DNA from 2 places in the Sporosarcina sp. P12(2017) genome. Region 2 is predicted to be linked to the other one. Evidence: predicted binding sites of a transcription regulator. Region 2 holds the regulator's gene; the other holds the start of a gene.

Region 1 (9,799 bases), on a different contig from region 2:
TTATCTAAAAGTTGCACTAGGGAAAGAAAAGAGGAGGAAACTGGATGATAGATCCGATCACAGTCAATAATGTAAGTGTTTCGTATGACGGAAATGAAGTCGTAAAAGACGTTTCTTTTTCATTTGGAGCTGGTAGTTTGATTGGTGTTCTCGGGCCGAATGGTGCGGGTAAATCTACACTGATGAAAGCCATGCTCGGCTTAATTCATAAAGATCAAGGAGATGTGAATTTCGGCAGTAAGACGGTGGATTCCATGCGTAAGCAAATTGCTTATGTTCCTCAGCGTTCCAATATCGACTGGAACTTCCCAATCATCGTGAAAGATACGGTTTTGCTTGGTACGTATCCTAAGATCGGCTTACTAAGACGTCCTCGTAAAGCAGATAAAGAATGGGCAATGGAGTGTTTGAAGCAAGTAGGAATGGAAAGCTTCGCTAATCGCCAAATTGGTGAGTTATCGGGCGGCCAGCAGCAGCGGGTATTTCTTGCACGTGCACTAGCCCAAAAGGCGGACTACTTCTTTCTTGACGAACCATTCGTAGGGATTGACGTATCCAGTGAAGAGATTATTATTGGCATTTTGCGCGAGATGCAAGCGGAAGGCAAAGTAATTTTTGTTGTTCACCACGACTTGTCAAAAGTAAAAAAATATTTTGATGGGCTGATTCTCATTAATAAAGAGTTAATTGATGCAGGTCCTACTAGTAAAGTGTTCCAGTCAGACAATATGGCGAAAGCATATAACCGTGAATTTATGATCGACGGCTTGGAGGTTTCTATGTAATGGAGTTTATTCAAGACTTAATGACGTACAGTTTCTTACAGAAAGCATTTATTACGTCGATCATGGTCGGCATCATTTGTGGAGTGATTGGAAGTTTCATCGTTCTTCGAGGAATGGCTTTGATGGGTGATGCGATTTCCCACGCTGTTCTACCGGGTGTTGCCATTTCTTATATGCTTGGAATTAACTATTTCTATGGCGCAGTGTTTACAGGTGTTCTTACAGCATTCAGTATCGGTGCTATATCTCAAAATAGTCGAATCAAGAATGACTCCTCTATCGGGATTGTCTTTTCAGCGTTTTTCGCTCTCGGGATTATTTTAATCACACAAGCTAAAAGCGCGACGGACTTAACGCAGATTTTATTCGGTAACGTGTTGTCTGTCCGCAGTTCTGATATGTGGCTGACATTGATTATCGGTGCAATCGTCATTTTAGTAGTAGCGTTGTTCTTTAAAGAACTCCTCGTTTCTAGTTTTGACGAGACGATGGCTGCAGCTTATGGTTTGAAAACGCGTCTGATTCACTACGCGATTATGTTTTTATTGACATTGGTTACAGTCGCTTCATTACAGACTGTTGGCGTGATTCTCGTTGTCTCTTTATTGATCACACCCGCTTCTACAGCGTATCTGTTAACGAATCGCCTCTCGGTCATGGTCGTACTAGCAGCATTTTTTGGTGCAGTATCTTCCATCGCCGGACTGTATTTCAGTTTTTTGTACAACATGCCGTCCGGACCTGTGATCGCATTGGCAGCGACAGCCATTTTCGTCCTAGCCTTCCTATTCTCACCTAAGCAAGGCATTGTTGTCAGTATGTTCAGGAAGAAATTCAAACGTAAATCAGTTGCAGGCGCAAACTAGTAAGGAACCAACCGCCGCGGCGGTAATATAAATTTATTATTCATAAAGGAGTAGAGTGTATTACATGAAGAATTTAGCAAAATGGCTAACCTTGTCATTGCTCGCTGTGTTTATGTTAGCGGCATGCGGTAATGATGATGAAGGCAAGAAGACAGAAGGTACGGACGACGGTGACAAAGTAGCGGAAACAGGCGACAAGTTGAAAGTCGTTACGTCATTTACAATTATTGCGGATATGGCACGAGAAATTGGTGGCGATTACGTTGATGTATACAACTTAGTACCAACTGGAACGGACCCTCATGAATATGAGCCATTGCCCAATGATATCAAAGCCGCAACAGATGCAGAAATATTATTCTATAACGGTTTAAATCTTGAAGGCGGAGAAAAAGGTTGGTTCTTCAAAATGATGGATTCCGTAAGACAGAAAGACGAAAACATTTATAGCTTGACTGAAGAAGTAGAACCTATGTATATCGGTGGAGAAGATGGTAGTGACGAGGAAATCAACCCACACGCGTTTATCGATCCAGCTGTTGGTGTCAAGATGGCTGAAGCTATGCGCGATGCATTGATTGAAAGACACCCGACAGAGAGCGAAAAAATTAAACAACAAGGTGACGAGTACGTAAAACGTCTTCAAGAACTGGATGAGGAATTTGCAGAGCGTATTTCTACAATACCTGAAGAAAACCGCGTACTTGTTACAAGTGAACGTGCATTCCAATACTTGAATGACCACTATGGTTTGAAAGAAGCATTCATCTGGGAAATCGATACGGAAGAGAATGGTTCACCTAAGCAAATCAAAGAACTCGTTCAATATATCCAAGATCACAAAGTTCCCGTATTATTTGTAGAATCTAACGTAGACTCTCGCCCAATGGAAACTGTTTCTGCAGAGACTGGCGTTCCAATTGCTGAAAAGAAGATCTACTCTGACGAAATCGGTAACCCTGGTGACGAGATTGATACGTATGTAAAATACTTAAACTACAATATGGATCTCATTCATGATGAGTTGAGCAAAGAACGATAATTTTCTCGGTCAACCAACTCGAGATAAAAAGGAAGCCACACTCCCCTTGTGGCTTCCTTTTTTATTTGTGTATATAAAAATATTGAACATGCAAGTCTAAACCTATATGTCATAGAGACTAAAAAATATAGGAGTATTTTATAAATGCTACAGAAATGGGACGTTACTTAAAAACGATAGGCGATCAATCCCGATTATAATTATTGAAGTTATTGCGGGTGCCTACTATTGAATGTAGCCAATAGGAGTACCATGCAAATAATACTAGCATCTACTATATTTCTACTCACGCTAGTCTTGGTTATTTGGCAACCGCGTAACCTATCAATTGGCTGGTCTGCATTACATATGGCGTGTTTTGCCAAAGGAAGCAGCGTACGGATGTTTTTTACTAGTCATCCTGCTTGTTGCCGGAGTAGCAGGATTGAGGTCTGTACTGACTGGCTTGATCGAGTGGACATCAAGTCACGGCTTGCATGCTGCTACGATTGTATGGGATTCATCGCAGCAATCCAGGACGCAGCGGTACCACCTGATGTGCGGGAGGCGTTAATTTATGCAAATGTGATCGGGTCTGATTTAGGTCCGAAGATGACACCAATCGGCTCGCTGGCGACGTTGCTTTGGTTGCATGTACTGTCGTTAAAGGGTGTGCGTACTTCATGAAGGTATTATTTCATAGTAAGTAGTGTATTGACTGTGCCTACGCTTCTGATTACGTTGATGGGGTTATGGTGGCTATCGGTTTCTTGAAATTAGGAACGATGGGGATTGGTGCTTCACCCCCATGTAAACACTACCTAACTCTCACAAACATTCACGTTTATCTCCGGAGCATTACTTCGGTTCTGAATTTCTACCGATGATTTATTCATAGGAAAAAGTAAACAAAATGAATATAACTTATTAAAAAAGAACACACTCAATGAGATTACTTACACTTTTTCTCATCGAGTGTGTTCTATTTATATCTTTCCAATGTCGTAAAAAAACAACGATTGGATGCGCGATCCAAATGGACCATGACAAACAACCGTTGTTTAAGATAGAACCTTGATGCCCTCGGCGGGAGTCGAACCCACATTTTGAGCTTCGGAGGCTCACGTGCTATCCATTGCACCACGAGGACTAAACGTGTAGTATCAAGCTTTAACTATAATTTCTCCACTACAGAAAAAAGCTTTTCATCTGTAAGAGACATCTTCCATTATATCGTAGAATATAATGAAAAGCAATGTGTATTTTTAAGGCAAATGATTTGACCTTTGTTGACCTTAATAGGTAAAATACAGTTATAGTTGAAATACGAAATGATTTCAACCGAACGAATATTATGAAGTAATTAAAGGAGGAAGTCTAATTGAATCTAATTCCTACAGTTATTGAACAAACAAACCGTGGTGAGCGAGCGTACGATATTTACTCTCGTCTATTGAAAGACCGTATTATCATGTTGGGGAGCGGCATTGACGACAACGTAGCCAACTCTATCGTTGCACAACTGCTATTCCTAGAAGCTGAAGATCCAGATAAAGATATCTCCATTTACATCAACAGCCCAGGTGGAAGTATCACAGCAGGTATGGCAATCTACGATACAATGCAATACATTAAGCCAGACATCCGCACAATCTGTGTAGGTATGGCAGCATCTATGGGAGCATTCTTGCTAACAGCTGGTACAGAAGGTAAACGTTACGCTTTGCCAAACGCAGAAGTAATGATTCACCAACCACTAGGTGGCGCACAAGGTCAGGCAACTGAAATCGAAATCGCCGCAAAACGCATCTTGCACCTACGTGAAAAACTAAACCAAATCCTAGCAGATCGCACTGGCCAGCCAATCGACGTCATCGCAAAAGACACAGACCGCGATAACTTCATGACTGCCGAACGCGCTAAAGAATACGGTCTAGTCGACCACGTTCTAGAACGCAGCGAAATCGAAAAGAAATAACAACAACAGGTTGTCCGGAAAGCCAAATGGCCTTCCGCGACAACCTTTTTATTTTGTATTTTATATGGGTTTGGGTTTGGGTTTGGGTTTGGGTTTGGGTTTGGGTTTGGGTTTGGGTTTGATTTTGATTTTGATTTTGAGCTAAGTCTATATTTATGGTCTTACTCCTTACAAAACAAATGCATCAGCATTCAAATATAAAAGACGACACTAGTTGGTCGGAGTGGAAGGCGGCTCCCGATGGATCAGCCCGATCAGGTGAGACAACCAAAAGAGAGCGAAGCGAACTGGTTGGCTCACCGCGGGCCCATGGGAAAGCGTCCGCCTGGAACGCAGACCAACGGCTTCTCCACGCCCCCTTCACTAAGCCAGAAGACAAAAAAAGATGACGAAACCTCAAAAGGTCATCGCCACCCATATCCAACTCACTGCTCAACTTCAACTAAATCAGCCAAATTCTGAAGAGCCAAATCCTCATCAATCCCGTCCGTAATCAACGTGATCTCCGTCCCCTTCGCAATCGCCAAACTCATAATCCCCATAATGCTCTTCGCATTCACCTGACGATTATCCTTCTTCAAATAAATATCAGCCGTATACTTATTGGCCTCCTGTACAAATAACGCCGCCTGTCTCGCTTGTAAACCAGGTTTAATTCCTACTTTTACTGTTTTTTCTACCATAGTGTGTGCTCCTTTTCTTCCTCTTCTCATGAAGGTTCTACTAGTTATTTAACGTAAACGATCTGCGATTTCTTCAATCTTACGCAAACGATGATTGACGCCCGATTTACTGACCGGTGCACCCGTTACCAGTTCACCTAGTTCCTTTAGCGTCACGTCTTGGTGCGTAACACGTAATTGAGCAATTTCTTGCAGACGATCCGGTAATTGATCTAAACCAATCGTGCGCTCAATTAACTTAATATTTTCTACTTGCCTTTGTGCCGCACCGATTGTCTTATTCAGATTGGCAGTTTCACAATTCACTAGCCGATTCACACTGTTGCGCATATCACGCATAATCCGCACATCTTCAAACTTCATAAGGGATACATGCGCACCGATAATGCCAAGGAAATCGGATATTTTTTCTGCTTCTTTAAGATAAGCGATAAATCCTTTTTTACGTTCAATAGATTTCGCATTCAACTGAAAATGGTTCATCAACTCAACAAGTGATTGACTATGTTCTTGATAACTTGAGAAGACTTCCAAGTGATAAGAAGACGTCTCCGGATTATTAACGGAACCTCCTGCCAGGAAAGCTCCCCGTAAGTATGCGCGTGCACAGCAGTCATTTTCAATTAGCTGTGGATCGATCGTGTTAATCATTTGGAAATCATGCGTCATAATCGACAACTCTTCTAGTAAATGTTTGGCTCCATCTCGGATCCGACAAATATAGATATTATTTTTCTTTAAACGCATTTTTTTTCGTACAAGCAATTCCACTTTGTAAGGATACAACGCCTTCACGTTCGAATACAGACGACGCGCAATAGAGGCATTTTCTGTTTGAACGTCAAGACTAAGTTGTTTATTAGAAAAAGACATGACACCATTCATTCGGATGAATGCCGCAATTTCTGCTTTCGTACAGCAGTCATCCGCCTCAATCTGTGTCAGTTCCTTTTTCGTTTTGGATGCAAAAGACATGATTTTCCCCCTTTTCGGCGATCTTCATATCTATCCGCCTTCTACGTTCTCTCTATATAACGCATCAACATATCTGATACTTCCATCGTTTTATGCATGATCGTTCCATCTAAGATTGTGGCAATCTCCTGCACAAATACTTCAGGTACTAGTGATTGAAGTATTTCTAGGTCATTCTCCACAAGCCAAGGTTCTTCATTTTCACTCAGGTTATGGGTACATCTGAACGCTTCTGCATTATTCACTAGTACTGCATCGAGAAATGGTTCTCCCGCATGATCATAAAGCGCCTGAACATGCTCAGAAGCAGTATAGCGATACGTTTCGCCACGTTGCGTAGTTAAATTACCAACATAGACCTTTTTTGCAGTACTTTCGAGAACCGCTTCGCGAATATCCTGCACTAAAAGTGTTGGCAAAGTACTAGTATACAAGCTTCCCGGTCCAAATACGATTAAATCTGCATTTTTTATTGTATCCGCTGTTTCTGGCAAAGGTTTTACATCTTGAGGCGTGATGAAAACGTTACGGATTTTCCTTCCATAGAGAGGGATTTTCGATTCACCTGTAATGATTGAACCATCTTCAAGCTCGGCATGCAAGGTAATTCGCTGATTTGCTGCAGGTAGTACGGTTCCTTTAATATTCAGCACAACGCCCATCTGCTCGACTGCACGTGCGAAATCGCCAGTAATAGTCGTTAGGGCTGTAAGCATTAAATTCCCTAGAGAATGTCCTTTCAAGCCATCGGATCCCTCAAAACGATGCTGAAACATTTTCTCGATCATAGGCTCAACATCTGAAAGCGCTGCCATAACTTGCCTTATATCTCCAGGCGGCGGGACGTTATACTGGTCGAATAAACGACCTGAACTTCCCCCATCATCCGCTACCGTAACTATCGCTGTCAATTCGATCGGATAACGTTTTAACCCACGAAGGATATTGGATAATCCTGTGCCACCGCCGAACACAACAACTCTTTTCATCGTAGTGGATTGCATATTCATGTCAACCCTTTCTTTTTTCAACGTCTCGATGCGATACATGCGTCGGGTAGTCGTCTTTAAAAACACCTGTAAAGTATTCAGCAAGTGTAACAGAACGATGTTGACCACCTGTACAACCGAATGCGATAACCGCCTGACCTTTTCCTTCTTGTTTATACTGAGGGATCAAGAATTTAAATAAATCGGTTAGTTTTTCAATTAATTCTTTTGTATCTGACCATTTCAATACGTAATCCGATACTTCGTGATTCAAACCTGTCAACGGACGTAATTCTTCCAAATAAAACGGGTTCGGTAAAAATCGAACGTCGAACACTACGTCTGCATCAATTGGCATCCCATGCTTGAATCCGAATGATACAAAATTCAAGGTGAAGTTCGGCTCGCCTGCTTCAGAAAATTCACGTGTGATTTTCTCTCGTAATTGCTTAGGCTTTAACTTAGATGTGTCAATAATAGAACGTGAAAGTCCTTTTATTTCAGTCAGCAAATGACGTTCTTTGCGAATCCCTTCGAGTAACACGCCTCCTTCAGATAACGGGTGTGATCTGCGCGTTTCTTTATAACGTTTCACAAGTGCTTCGTTATCTGAGTCGAGGAATAACAAACTTGTTTTAACATCTTCCATTTTGAATAATCCTTCGAGTGCAGTAACCATGGAATCAAATAAACTTCCTCCGCGCGTATCCATCACAGCGGCAATGCGTCTCATCTGATTATCCGACTTCATCATCAAATCCAGGAATGTTACAAACAATTCGGGTGGCAAGTTGTCTATGCAATAGAATCCCATGTCTTCGAAGCATTGCATGGCGACTGTCTTGCCTGCACCTGACATCCCTGTAATAATTACGACTTCATATTCATTTACCGCTTGTGGTTGATCCATAAATGTTATTCACCTTCCATTGATTGTTGAAGCGATTCTCGCAAGAAGCGGAATTGCTCTGTATAATAGAACGTTCCATATTGCATACCTTTCTGACTAACCGCAAAGAGTAAATTCTTGCGATCACCTTCCGCCATTGGCAGTGTATGCAAACTTTCAAGCGGATGCCATTCCAGTTCACCTTCGACGGTTGTCTTCATTAATTCTCCGGAATAATCATGTGCGACAAATGTGAAGAGTAACCATTCATTCAATAATTCTGTTCCTTCATCATCCATAATCATCATCGTATATACGCCTTTTAAATGTGGCGAGATCGCCTGCGCACCGGTTTCTTCGAGAAATTCACGATTAGCTGCTTCATATACAGACTCACCTTCATCGATTTTCCCTCCCGGTGCTACATACCAACCACGCCTTGGCTTCTTTAGTAATAGGACTTGACCGTCTTTTACCACGAGCAAATTAGCAATTTTTTGCATATGTAGTTCCCCACTTTTCAAGTATGTACTTATAGTATACAACGCTTTCATTAAAAACGAAAAAAAAAGGTGACTATTCACGGAAGTTTGTACCGTAAATAGCCACAAAGTTGCTATATTATGAAAGGGGGTCTTTCTTCTTTCTATTATCCCCCTTTTATATTGCAGGACGATTACATACACGTTACAAAATAATAACCTGTTTATGCCTTCGCTTCTACTTCTTCCATCAACTCTTCGATGTACTTCTGAGCTGCTTGAGCTGCAATACTTCCGTCTCCTGTAGCGGTCACGACTTGGCGCAATAATTTCTCACGCACATCGCCCGCAGCAAAGATCCCTGGAATTTTTGTTTCCATGATGTCATTCGTTTCAATATAGCCGTTTTCATCTAAAATGCCAAGCTCTTTGAAAGGCTCTGTTATTGGATCCAATCCGATATAAACGAACATACCTTCCGTTTCCATTTCACGTTCAGAACCGTCTTCAGTAGATACCAACGTTATAGAACCGATCTTCCCGTCTTTTTCATTCACTTGCTTAACCGTTGAATTCCAAATGAAATCAATCTTCTCATTTGCAAACGCACGCTCTTGAACGATTTTTTGTGCACGCAATGTATCACGACGGTGGATAATAGTTACCTTATTAGCAAAACGTGTTAAGTATGAACCTTCTTCTACCGCAGAGTCACCGCCACCAATTACGACGATATCTTTATTACGGAAGAATGCCCCGTCACATACTGCACAGTAACTAACGCCACGGCCCGTTAATTCTTCTTCACCCGGTACACCGATCTTTCGGTATTCTGCACCCGTAGTCAAAATAACTGCACGTGCTTTATAACTTTTCTCGCCTACATGAACCGTTTTGAATTCACGGCTGTCTTCGATTTTCGTTACGTCTCCATACGCATATTCAGCTCCGAAACGTTTCGCATGATCGAACATTTTCGTGGAGAGATCCGGACCTAAAATACTTTCAAATCCAGGATAGTTCTCAATATCTTCTGTATTGGCCATTTGACCGCCTGGCAAGCCTCTTTCTAGCATCAGTGTGGACATATTTCCACGTGATGTATAGACAGCTGCTGTCATCCCTGCTGGA
Region 2 (9,799 bases):
AGCTGTTTCCAGGTCAAGAATTAAACCTTCTTTCGTACCTTCTACTACATAGTACGCGAGACGATCAGGCACAGTTTTCGGAATATCATCTTCGGACTTCTCTTTTTTCTTACCACGATAGAAATCCGTGAAATCAGCTAGTGTTTCATCTGTTGTAGTAAACAGCAAGTCGTTCGCCAACTTGATTTCAGCTTCTGGAATCGAAGCAAAGCGCTCAAGTTTTTCTGTATTGACAATCGCATAATCGAGACCTGCTTGTGTACAGTGATACAAGTACACAGCGTTCAACACTTCACGGCCAACAGGCGGTAACCCGAAGGATACGTTGCTGACACCGAGAGTCGTTAAGGTGCGTGGAAGTTTTTCTTTAATTAATCGAATTCCTTCAATTGTTTCTACGGCTGATCCGATGTATTGCGCATCACCTGTACCAACAGGGAAGACGAGTGGGTCAAAAATGATATCTTCGGGCGGAATCTCCCATTTGTTGACGAGTAAATCATAAGAACGCAACGCAACTTCCAGCTTACGTTCCCTCGTGACCGCCATTCCAATTTCATCAATCGTTCCGACAACGACAGCTGCTCCATATTTTTTTACTAAAGGAAGTACAGCGTCAAAGCGTTCTTCACCATCTTCTAAGTTAATAGAGTTGATAATTGCTTTACCTTGCGAGAATTTCAATGCTTCTGCAATGACATTTTCATCTGTAGAGTCAATGACGAGAGGAACTTTGACTTTTTTCACGACTTCTTTCATGAAGCGAGTCATATCGTACAATTCATCACGGTCAGGGTTCGCAAGACAAATATCCAATACGTGAGCACCACGTTTTACTTGTGCACGTGCGATTTCAGCAGCTTCTTCAAACTTTTCTTCTACAATTAATTGTTTGAATTTACGTGAACCGATAACGTTTGTACGTTCACCGATTAATAATGGACGCAATGTATCGTCGTAAAGCAAAGGTTCGATCCCTGAAATGGCATGACCATGAGGATTTTCCGGCATCTTGCGTGGAGCCTTATCTTTTACTACCTCACGAATTGCGCGAATGTGATCAGGCGTTGTACCGCAGCAACCACCAACCATGTTCAACCAGCCTTTTTCAGCGAAGCCTTCCAGCTTTTTCGATAGAGAATCAGGGGACTCATGATAATGTCCTTCTTCATCTGGCAATCCCGCATTTGGATAACAAGTTACATAGCTTGTCGCTAAGTCAGATAATGAACGCAAATGGTCCGTCATGAATTCAGGACCTGTCGCACAGTTTAAGCCGACCGAAAGTGGGTGGACATGTTCAATGGAAATATAGAAAGCTTCAATACTTTGTCCAGCAAGTGTTGTACCCATCGGCTCGATCGTCCCTGAAATCATGATAGGAATTTCGCGTCCAAGCTCTTCGAACGCCTTTTTAATACCAATCGTTCCGGCCTTCACGTTTAGCATATCCTGACTCGTTTCCATCAGTATCAAGTCGCTGCCTGCTTCTACAAGGGCTTTTGCCTGCACATAGAAATCATTGGATAGTTCATCGAACGTAATGCCGCCCGTAACCGAAAGCGTCTTTGTTGTAGGTCCGATCGCACCTGCGACAAAACGTGGCCATTCTGGTGTAGAAAACTTCGCTGCACTCTTTTTCGCGATTTCCACAGATTTTGCATTAATTTCATCTGCACGATGACCAAGTGAAAATTCATTCAAGACAAGGGGAGTACCACCAAATGTATTTGTACAAATGATATCAGCACCAGCATCTAAATATTCATCGTGAATTTTCTCTAAAACATCGGGGCGTAACACACTTAGGTATTCGTTACATCCATCATATTCTTCTCCGCCGAAGTCTTCCGTTGAGAAATCTTCCGCTTGCAGCATCGTCCCCATCGCACCATCAATGATCAGGATTCGTTTGTCTAGTTGCTCTTCAATAGGATGTCTCTGCATGTGTTAATTCCCTCTCCTTCTTCTTCTGGTCTATTTCCTTAATATACTCATACAACTCTAATGTCATATCGTAACGGAGGAATGGTGTGATGATATACAGCCCATTAAAATACTGCGCTGCTGTATCAATCAATTCTTTTGCGATTTCAAGACCTGTTTCAGTTGATTTTTCACGGTCATCTCCACATTCACGCATTCTTTCCAACACATCTTCTGAAAGCTTGATACCCGGTACTTCGTGATGCAGGAACTCTGCATTTCGTATATTTGTCAATGGCATGATGCCAATGAAGATCGGTGTATCCAAGTGTTTTGTGGCTTCGTATACATCGATAATCTTTTCTTTCGTGTATACCGGCTGCGTGATGAAATAGTCTGCACCCGCTTCAATTTTCTTCTCGAGTCGTTGTACAGCTCGATCAATTACGCGTACGTTCGGATTGAAAGCTGCTGAAATAGAGAAGTTTGCTTTCTTGCGCAATGGCTTACCGGAGAACGAAATCCCTTCATTCAATTTCTTAATTAACTGCAATAACTCCATGCTAGATACATCGTAGACGCTTGTTGCACCGGGGAAGTCGCCAACTTTTGTCGGATCGCCTGTTACAGCTAGGATATCGTGAATGCCTAATGCATCGAGTCCCATCAAATGTGATTGTAAGCCGATAAGATTGTGATCACGGCACGTTAAATGTACAAGCGGGCGGATATTATGTTTCATCTTAACGATTGAACCCATCGCCATGTTGCTGATGCGAGGGGAAGCAAGTGAATTATCTGCCATTGTTATAGCATCAACTCCTGCGTCATATAACACATTTGCACCCTTGATATAATCTTCTGTTTCCAAGTGGCGCGGTGTATCTAGTTCTACAATTACCGTACGCTCTGTTTTCGCTTTTTCATGAAGAGGTTGATGTTTTGTAGGTCCCGCTTCATGAATCACGATAGGCTTTTCCGGATGTACGACCTTTTCTGTGATAGGTGCAAGTCGCGTTAACTGTGTTTTCGCTGCTTTAATATGCTTAGGTGTTGTGCCACAACATCCACCGATCAACCGAACGCCTTGATCACGAAGTAATACGGCAGCGCGTCCGAAGTATTCTGCTTCAGATTCATAGACAATACGTCCATCTTCCACATCTAATAGACTGGCGTTTGGATATGCGGATAAAAATGCTTGTTCCGGTAATGTAACATTATCGAATGCTTGAATCGTGTGGTAAGGGCCTAAGCGACAGTTGACGCCTACGATATCTGCACCAAGAGATTCAAGTTGATGAAGTGCATCATTTAATGAGAGTCCGTTCTGTAATACGCCGGGATCATGCATAGAAACTTGTGCGATCAATGGAACATCCGTGATTTTCTTTAACGTTGTCACAACAGATGATAACTCTTCAAAGTCGTAATATGTTTCCAATAGAAGACCATCCGGATCGCCTGCCAATAATGCACTCGCTTGTTCTAGTACGACTTTTTCTATTTCATCCAATGTAGCATCGCTTTTACGTATGCCACGCAGGCCGCCAATTGTACCGAGTACAAATTGTCCCCCAGGTGCTGCTGCGCGTTTTGCAATTTGAATGGCCGCTTTATTGAATTCTGTTACATGACTTTCTAAGCCGTAGCGAGCTAATTTGTTCGCATTTGCACTGTAAGTGTTCGTCTGTATAATATCTGCGCCGGCTGCGATGTAGTCTTGGTGAATCTGCTCTATAATTTCAGGCTTTTCTACGTTTAGTTCTTCATAACAGTAATCAATTCCGTAAGAATATAAAATCGTCCCCATTGCACCATCTGCCGTTAAGACGTTTGTTTGTAGTTTATCTAGCAATGACATAATTCCATCTCCCCTTTGCTTTTTCTAATCAAAAAAAGCCTTCAAGTATATTAGAAGGCTTTGTAATCTCAATGACTAGTTCCCTCTCATCTTTTCAGAGTGTCAATTTGACAGACTGCTGGAAGTAGCACCTTGCCTATATGGCTGGTTGCTGAAGCGTCGACGGGCCAGTCCCTCAGCTTCTCTTGATAAGATATGTTTCTTATTCAATTATTTAGATTATTCTAACCACATCATAGCGGCTTTGTTGGATATCGTCAAGTGAATGTTTGGTGAAGTTCGAAGTGCGGAGTTAGAGCATAGAGAAATTGCGATATATATGCTAAAATCAATGAAACAACTCGAAAAGGTGAGGAATTATGCGGTTCTTTAAATATTCATTTCCAATCGCTGTTCTTGTAGGTACAATTGCTTGGATTATGATAGGTAGCAGTTACGAAGAAGTTGCTTATGATATGCGTGTGTACATTACAATTGGGGCTGCTATATTCAGTGGATTGATCTCAAGCGTTTTGTTTCGTAAAGAAAAAGAAGAACAGATTGATGAGAAGAAGTAGGCTGTCAGCATTTTGCTGCAGTCTTTTTTATTTGTTTTTTATGGGTTAACTATAAAATAAAATGTGTTGACATATTATGCGTTAACTATTATTGTTTTTATGGTAACTAATATAAAAGAGGTGACATGATGGCAACAGCAACGGAGAGGCAACCGGTAAGTAGGTTCAGTGCACTAACCATTGTATACAGTGGAATGTTCGCGTCATTAATGATGATTGGAGCAAACATCACATCCTTCGTGCCGTTTTTAGTAGTTGGTGGAGTACCTATTACATTACAAACGTTTTTCGCAATTTTATCAGGACTATTACTTGGCAGCCGTCTAGGTGCGTTATCTATGACGGTATATATGTTAATAGGATTAGCAGGTGCACCGGTCTTCGCTAAATTTTCAGGCGGCTTCGGTCAAATCTTGAGTCCAACGTTTGGCTTTATTCTTACCTTCATTTTAATAGCTTATGTAGCCGGGAAGATTGTCGAGCGAAGTCAGACCATGCCTGCATATATTACCGCGGCACTGGTCGCTACGGCAATCAACTATATAGTAGGCACAAGCTGGATGTATTTTGCGTACAAGATGTGGGCTGCTGCACCAGACGTGTTTACCTACAAGATCGCATGGCTATGGATGATGCCTCCTTTGCCAAAAGATCTAATTCTGGCTGTACTGTCAGGCATATTCGCGTTTAGAATCTCAAAACACTTGAAAGTGAGGCGTACGCTATAATGAACTACCAAAGGCTGGCTACTCAAGTACTGGAAGGGCATGTATTAACTGACGAGGAATCACTCGCAATATTGAATAGCCCAGATGAAGATTTGCTATTATTACTGCACGCGACGTACTCGATTCGATCACATTACTTCGGAAATAAGGTAAAGCTGAATATGATCATCAATACGAAATCAGGATTATGTCCGGAGAACTGTGGTTATTGCGCACAATCCATCATTTCAAAAGCACCTGTCGAAAAGTATGCGATGATGAAATCGGAAGAGATACTAGAAGGTGCAGAACGTGCTGCCGCTAATAAAGCGGGCACCTATTGCATCGTAGCAAGTGGACGGGGACCGCGTGACAGTGAACTGGACATAGTCATTGATTCTGTTAAGCAGATAAAAGAAAAACACAAAGGAATGACGGTATGTGCTTGCCTAGGTATTTTGAAGCCAGGCCAAGCAACCCGTTTGAAAGAGGCGGGCGTAGATCGCTACAACCACAACTTGAACACATCCGCAGAGCATCACGAAAGTATAACTACATCGCATACATACGATGATCGTGTAAACACTGTAGGGTTGGCTAAAGAAGCAGGCATATCTCCATGTTCAGGCGTCATCGTTGGCATGCGGGAAACAAAGCAAGATATCATCTCCATGGCGCGTAGCCTACGCGAACTGGACGCTGACTCAATACCTGTGAACTTTCTGCATGCAGTTGATGGAACACCATTAGAAGGGACATCAGAACTGGATCCACGCTACTGCATAAAAGTCCTGTGCCTATTCCGCTACATCAACCCTAGCAAAGAAATCCGCATTTCGGGTGGACGTGAAGTCAACTTGCGAAGCCTGCAGCCACTAGGCCTCTACGCTGCAAACTCTATCTTCATCGGTGACTATCTCACAACAGCCGGTCAGGAAAATGATCAAGATCAAAAAATGCTTGAAGACATGGGCTTCGTAGTCGATCTCGAACCGTTGCGCAAAGAACCTATCATTATATAAATAGAGAATGAGTAAATATACGTATACCTTGTGCTGAAGACAATCCGCTATGTGGATCTGCTCTTCAGTTTTTTCTATTCATTCAGAATTCTATTTAGGAGGATTGCAGTAGTTGGCCGTAAGTGAAAAGTATTCGTCTTGTTTTAATTCGGTGACTAATTGAATAATTAATAGCCTGTTGTGACAACCTAGCAACAAGTTTTCTTTTAACGTAATCATGTATACATACAAACAAATGAATTGCATCCCGCCTAATTCTTGCGATACAATCAAGTCAAAGATAGTCAAAGTCAACTAGATGAACGAGCGAAAAGAGGTGACGAGATGCGTAATATTTCTGACATTATAGAAGGATATTTGAAGTCGATTATAGAAGAGGAAGATAGCGCTTCTATTGAAATCAAACGAAATGAGATTGCTGAGAAATTCCAATGTGTACCATCACAGATTAATTACGTAATCAAAACCCGGTTTACCGTCGAGAGAGGTTACGCTGTTGAGTCTAAGCGAGGAGGAGGAGGCTACATCCGGATTTACAGGGTACGTACCAACTCCCGCAAGGACTTACTTGAACAAGCGTTAGAGATTTTAGAGAGTGAAGCGTCATCTACTATGGCGGAAGATGTCATTATCCGTTTAATTGAAGAAGAAGTCATTACAGAACGTGAAGCTAAACTGATGCTTGCTGCAGTAGGCCGTGCTACTCTGCGTTATATGTTGCCAGAGCGGGATGCGTTACGTTCACGTATTCTTCGCGCTATGTTAGTTACATTAATTTATGAAGAGATAGAATGAGGTGAATTTCAATGCTTTGTGAAAACTGTAAAGAACGACCAGCTACTGTAGTGTTTAAACAGGAAACATCAAATGATGTAATAGAGCGTCATTTATGTGATAAATGTGCATTTTACTCACAAACATTTTCTTTCAGTCCGGATCAGGAACCGTTATCAATTCAACAATTTTTAGCACATTGGTTAGGTGGTTCAGAGTTATTTCCGGAACAAAAAGCCGATGAAAGATTACCGGATGGTCCGAAATGTCCGAATTGCGATTTGACCTTCCATCGTTTCCTCGATATCGGGAAGTTTGGTTGCGCTGTATGTTATGAAACATTCAGGGGGCAACTGCCAAGAGTGTTTGCCAAACTGCATAATGGGCATACCCAACACCGTGGAAAGATTCCCGTATCACTTAATGAACGTTTTGCTTTAAAGAAGAAGCTTGAAGATATCCGTATGAAAATGCGGGAAGCTGTAGAAAACGAACATTTTGAAGAAGCGGCAACTTTGCGTGATGAGGCGAACCAAGTGAAACAGCAACTGTCCGATGGAGGTGATGATCAACATGTCATTTAAAAAATTCATCAAACAGGAACTGACAGGTTGGATGGTTGCGGAAGGTGAGCATGCTGACATCGTCTTGTCCACAAGAATCAGGTTAGCTCGCAATTTACAAGATTATTCTTTTCCGATAAGTGCCTCGCAGGAAGATGCGAACGACGTAAGCGAAGCATTGAATCAGGCAGTCGAGACGATGGAGGACCATCATTTTACAGGCATCACAATGGAAGATTTGTCTCCGCTTGAACGCCAGATTTTAGTCGAGAAGCATTTAGTCAGTCCACAGTTGATCAATCCTAAAAAACATGGATCCGTTTTGCTGTCCGAAGACGAAACAATTAGTATTATGGTGAATGAAGAAGATCATATTCGCATTCAATGTATTTATCCGGGTTTTCAAATAGATCAGGCATATGAACACGCTGATCGAGTAGATAGCGAACTTGAAGTGAATTTGAACTATGCTTTCGATGAAACATTCGGCTATTTGACAAGTTGTCCATCTAACACCGGTACGGGAATGCGCGCGTCAGTCATGATGCATTTACCTGCATTAACCATCACTAAGCAAATCGAGCGAATTATACCCGCGATATCAAGGCTTGGAATGGTCGTACGTGGAAGTTATGGAGAGGGCAGTGAAGCACTCGGTAACATTTATCAGGTTTCCAATCAAATCACACTCGGCAAATCAGAAGAGGAAATCTTGAAAGACTTAGAGAGTATTTCAAAACGCTTGATTGCACATGAAAAGAAATCACGTGAATTATTATTGGCTAAGTCGGAAGTTCACTTGGAAAATAGATTATTCAGGGCGCTCGGGACACTGACTCATTCGCGAATCTTGCCGTCAGCAGAAGCGGCAAAATGTTTGTCTGACGTCCGTTTGGGTATAGATTTAGGTATCATTGAAAATATTGATATGACAATTTTGAATGAATTGATGATTTTCATGCAACCAGGTTTTCTGCAACAATACGCGAAGGCAGAATTAACATCTGATGAACGAGATATCCTTCGTGCACAATTATTCCGTGATCGGCTAGGAGTAGAGCGATCTGCTGCACAAGAAAAAGACAGTGATTCGTTGTGAGCAAAGTTTTTGCAAGAAAGTCTTATAGCATTTATAATTAATCAAAGATAGTCAAAGTCAATATGCGAATTAGGTTGTATCGCGAATTGACATGAATATATATAGTTATAGGAAACAAAGCATTGATGTGTTATTTTGCATAACATAGAATATAGTCCACTGATGAAGGAAGAGGGGAATGAATATGATGTTTAATCGATTTACACAACGTGCACAAAAAGTTTTACAACTGGCTCAAGAAGAGGCTATTCGTTTAAAACATGAATCTATTGGTACTGAGCATATCCTGCTTGGATTGATTCGAGAAGGTGGCGGCATCGCAGCAAAAGCTCTTGAAGCAATTAGTGTGAATGCGGATACTATTGAACGAGAAGTAGAAATTCTAGTAGGTGTAGGCTCTAAAGATGTGGGTCCGATCGTTCATTATACTCCTCGCGCCAAACGAGTTATTGAATTATCCGTTGATGAGTCTCGTAAATTAGGACATTCTTATATCGGCACAGAGCACATTTTATTGGCTTTGATTCGAGAAGGAGAAGGCGTGGCTGCACGCGTTCTGAATAATGCAGGTGTTAGCTTGAACAAAGCTCGCCAGCAAGTACTTCAGTTGCTTGGCAATGATGAAAGTTCTGTTGGCAACCCAGCGAATTCTGCATCGGCAGCAACACCAACATTGGATGGCTTGGCGCGTGATTTAACTGAAATCGCACGTGAGGGCACGCTGGATCCAGTAATTGGACGAAGCAAAGAAATTACACGTGTTATTGAAGTATTGGCACGTCGTACGAAAAACAACCCAGTATTGATTGGGGAACCGGGTGTAGGTAAAACAGCGATTGCAGAAGGTTTGGCACAGCAAGTCGTAAGTAATGAAGTGCCTGAAATCTTGCGTGACAAACGCGTTATGACACTAGATATGGGTACAGTCGTCGCAGGCACAAAATACCGCGGTGAATTCGAAGATAGAATGAAGAAGGTAATGGAAGAAATCCGTCAAGCGGGTAACATTATCTTATTCATCGATGAATTACACACGTTGATCGGTGCAGGTGGAGCAGAAGGTGCTATCGATGCATCCAATATCTTGAAGCCATCTCTTGCACGTGGTGAACTACAGTGTATCGGTGCTACTACACTTGACGAATACCGTAAATATATTGAAAAAGACGCAGCGCTTGAACGACGTTTCCAACCAATCCAAGTTGATGAGCCATCTGTAGAGGAAACGATTCAGATCATTAAAGGCTTGCGCGACCGTTACGAAGCGCATCACCGTGTGAAGATTAC

Evidence for each region. The regulator CtsR, encoded in region 2, represses protease genes until heat stress. The targets are predictions, from matches to a motif close to ATGGTCAATAAAGGTCAAACA.
Region 1: the regulator CtsR is predicted to act here: its motif matches at 3,949-3,969, upstream of clpP (ATP-dependent Clp endopeptidase proteolytic subunit ClpP).

Annotation. Positions count from the first base shown of each region.
Region 1 is NZ_PDYL01000014.1:67,127-76,925, reverse strand. Features, by position in the region: gene CSV80_RS12380 (metal ABC transporter ATP-binding protein) at 45-785, shown strand; gene CSV80_RS12375 (metal ABC transporter permease) at 785-1,651, shown strand; gene CSV80_RS12370 (metal ABC transporter solute-binding protein, Zn/Mn family) at 1,716-2,693, shown strand; partial or broken gene CSV80_RS18045 (ArsB/NhaD family transporter) at 2,946-3,062, shown strand; partial or broken gene CSV80_RS17880 (ArsB/NhaD family transporter) at 3,115-3,446, shown strand; tRNA gene CSV80_RS12355 (tRNA-Arg) at 3,751-3,822, opposite strand; gene clpP (ATP-dependent Clp endopeptidase proteolytic subunit ClpP) at 4,054-4,650, shown strand; gene CSV80_RS12345 (HPr family phosphocarrier protein) at 5,076-5,333, opposite strand; gene whiA (DNA-binding protein WhiA) at 5,382-6,308, opposite strand; gene CSV80_RS12335 (gluconeogenesis factor YvcK family protein) at 6,350-7,297, opposite strand; gene rapZ (RNase adapter RapZ) at 7,320-8,207, opposite strand; gene CSV80_RS12325 (8-oxo-dGTP diphosphatase) at 8,213-8,689, opposite strand; gene trxB (thioredoxin-disulfide reductase) at 8,893-9,799, opposite strand, start outside.
Region 2 is NZ_PDYL01000004.1:152,073-161,871, reverse strand. Features, by position in the region: gene metH (methionine synthase) at 1-1,947, opposite strand, end outside; gene CSV80_RS04795 (bifunctional homocysteine S-methyltransferase/methylenetetrahydrofolate reductase) at 1,928-3,790, opposite strand; SAM riboswitch class I at 3,874-3,985, opposite strand; gene CSV80_RS04790 (hypothetical protein) at 4,150-4,347, shown strand; gene CSV80_RS04785 (biotin transporter BioY) at 4,476-5,075, shown strand; gene bioB (biotin synthase BioB) at 5,072-6,076, shown strand; gene CSV80_RS04775 (CtsR family transcriptional regulator) at 6,401-6,871, shown strand; gene CSV80_RS04770 (UvrB/UvrC motif-containing protein) at 6,883-7,434, shown strand; gene mcsB (protein-arginine kinase McsB) at 7,424-8,512, shown strand; gene CSV80_RS04760 (ATP-dependent Clp protease ATP-binding subunit) at 8,697-9,799, shown strand, end outside.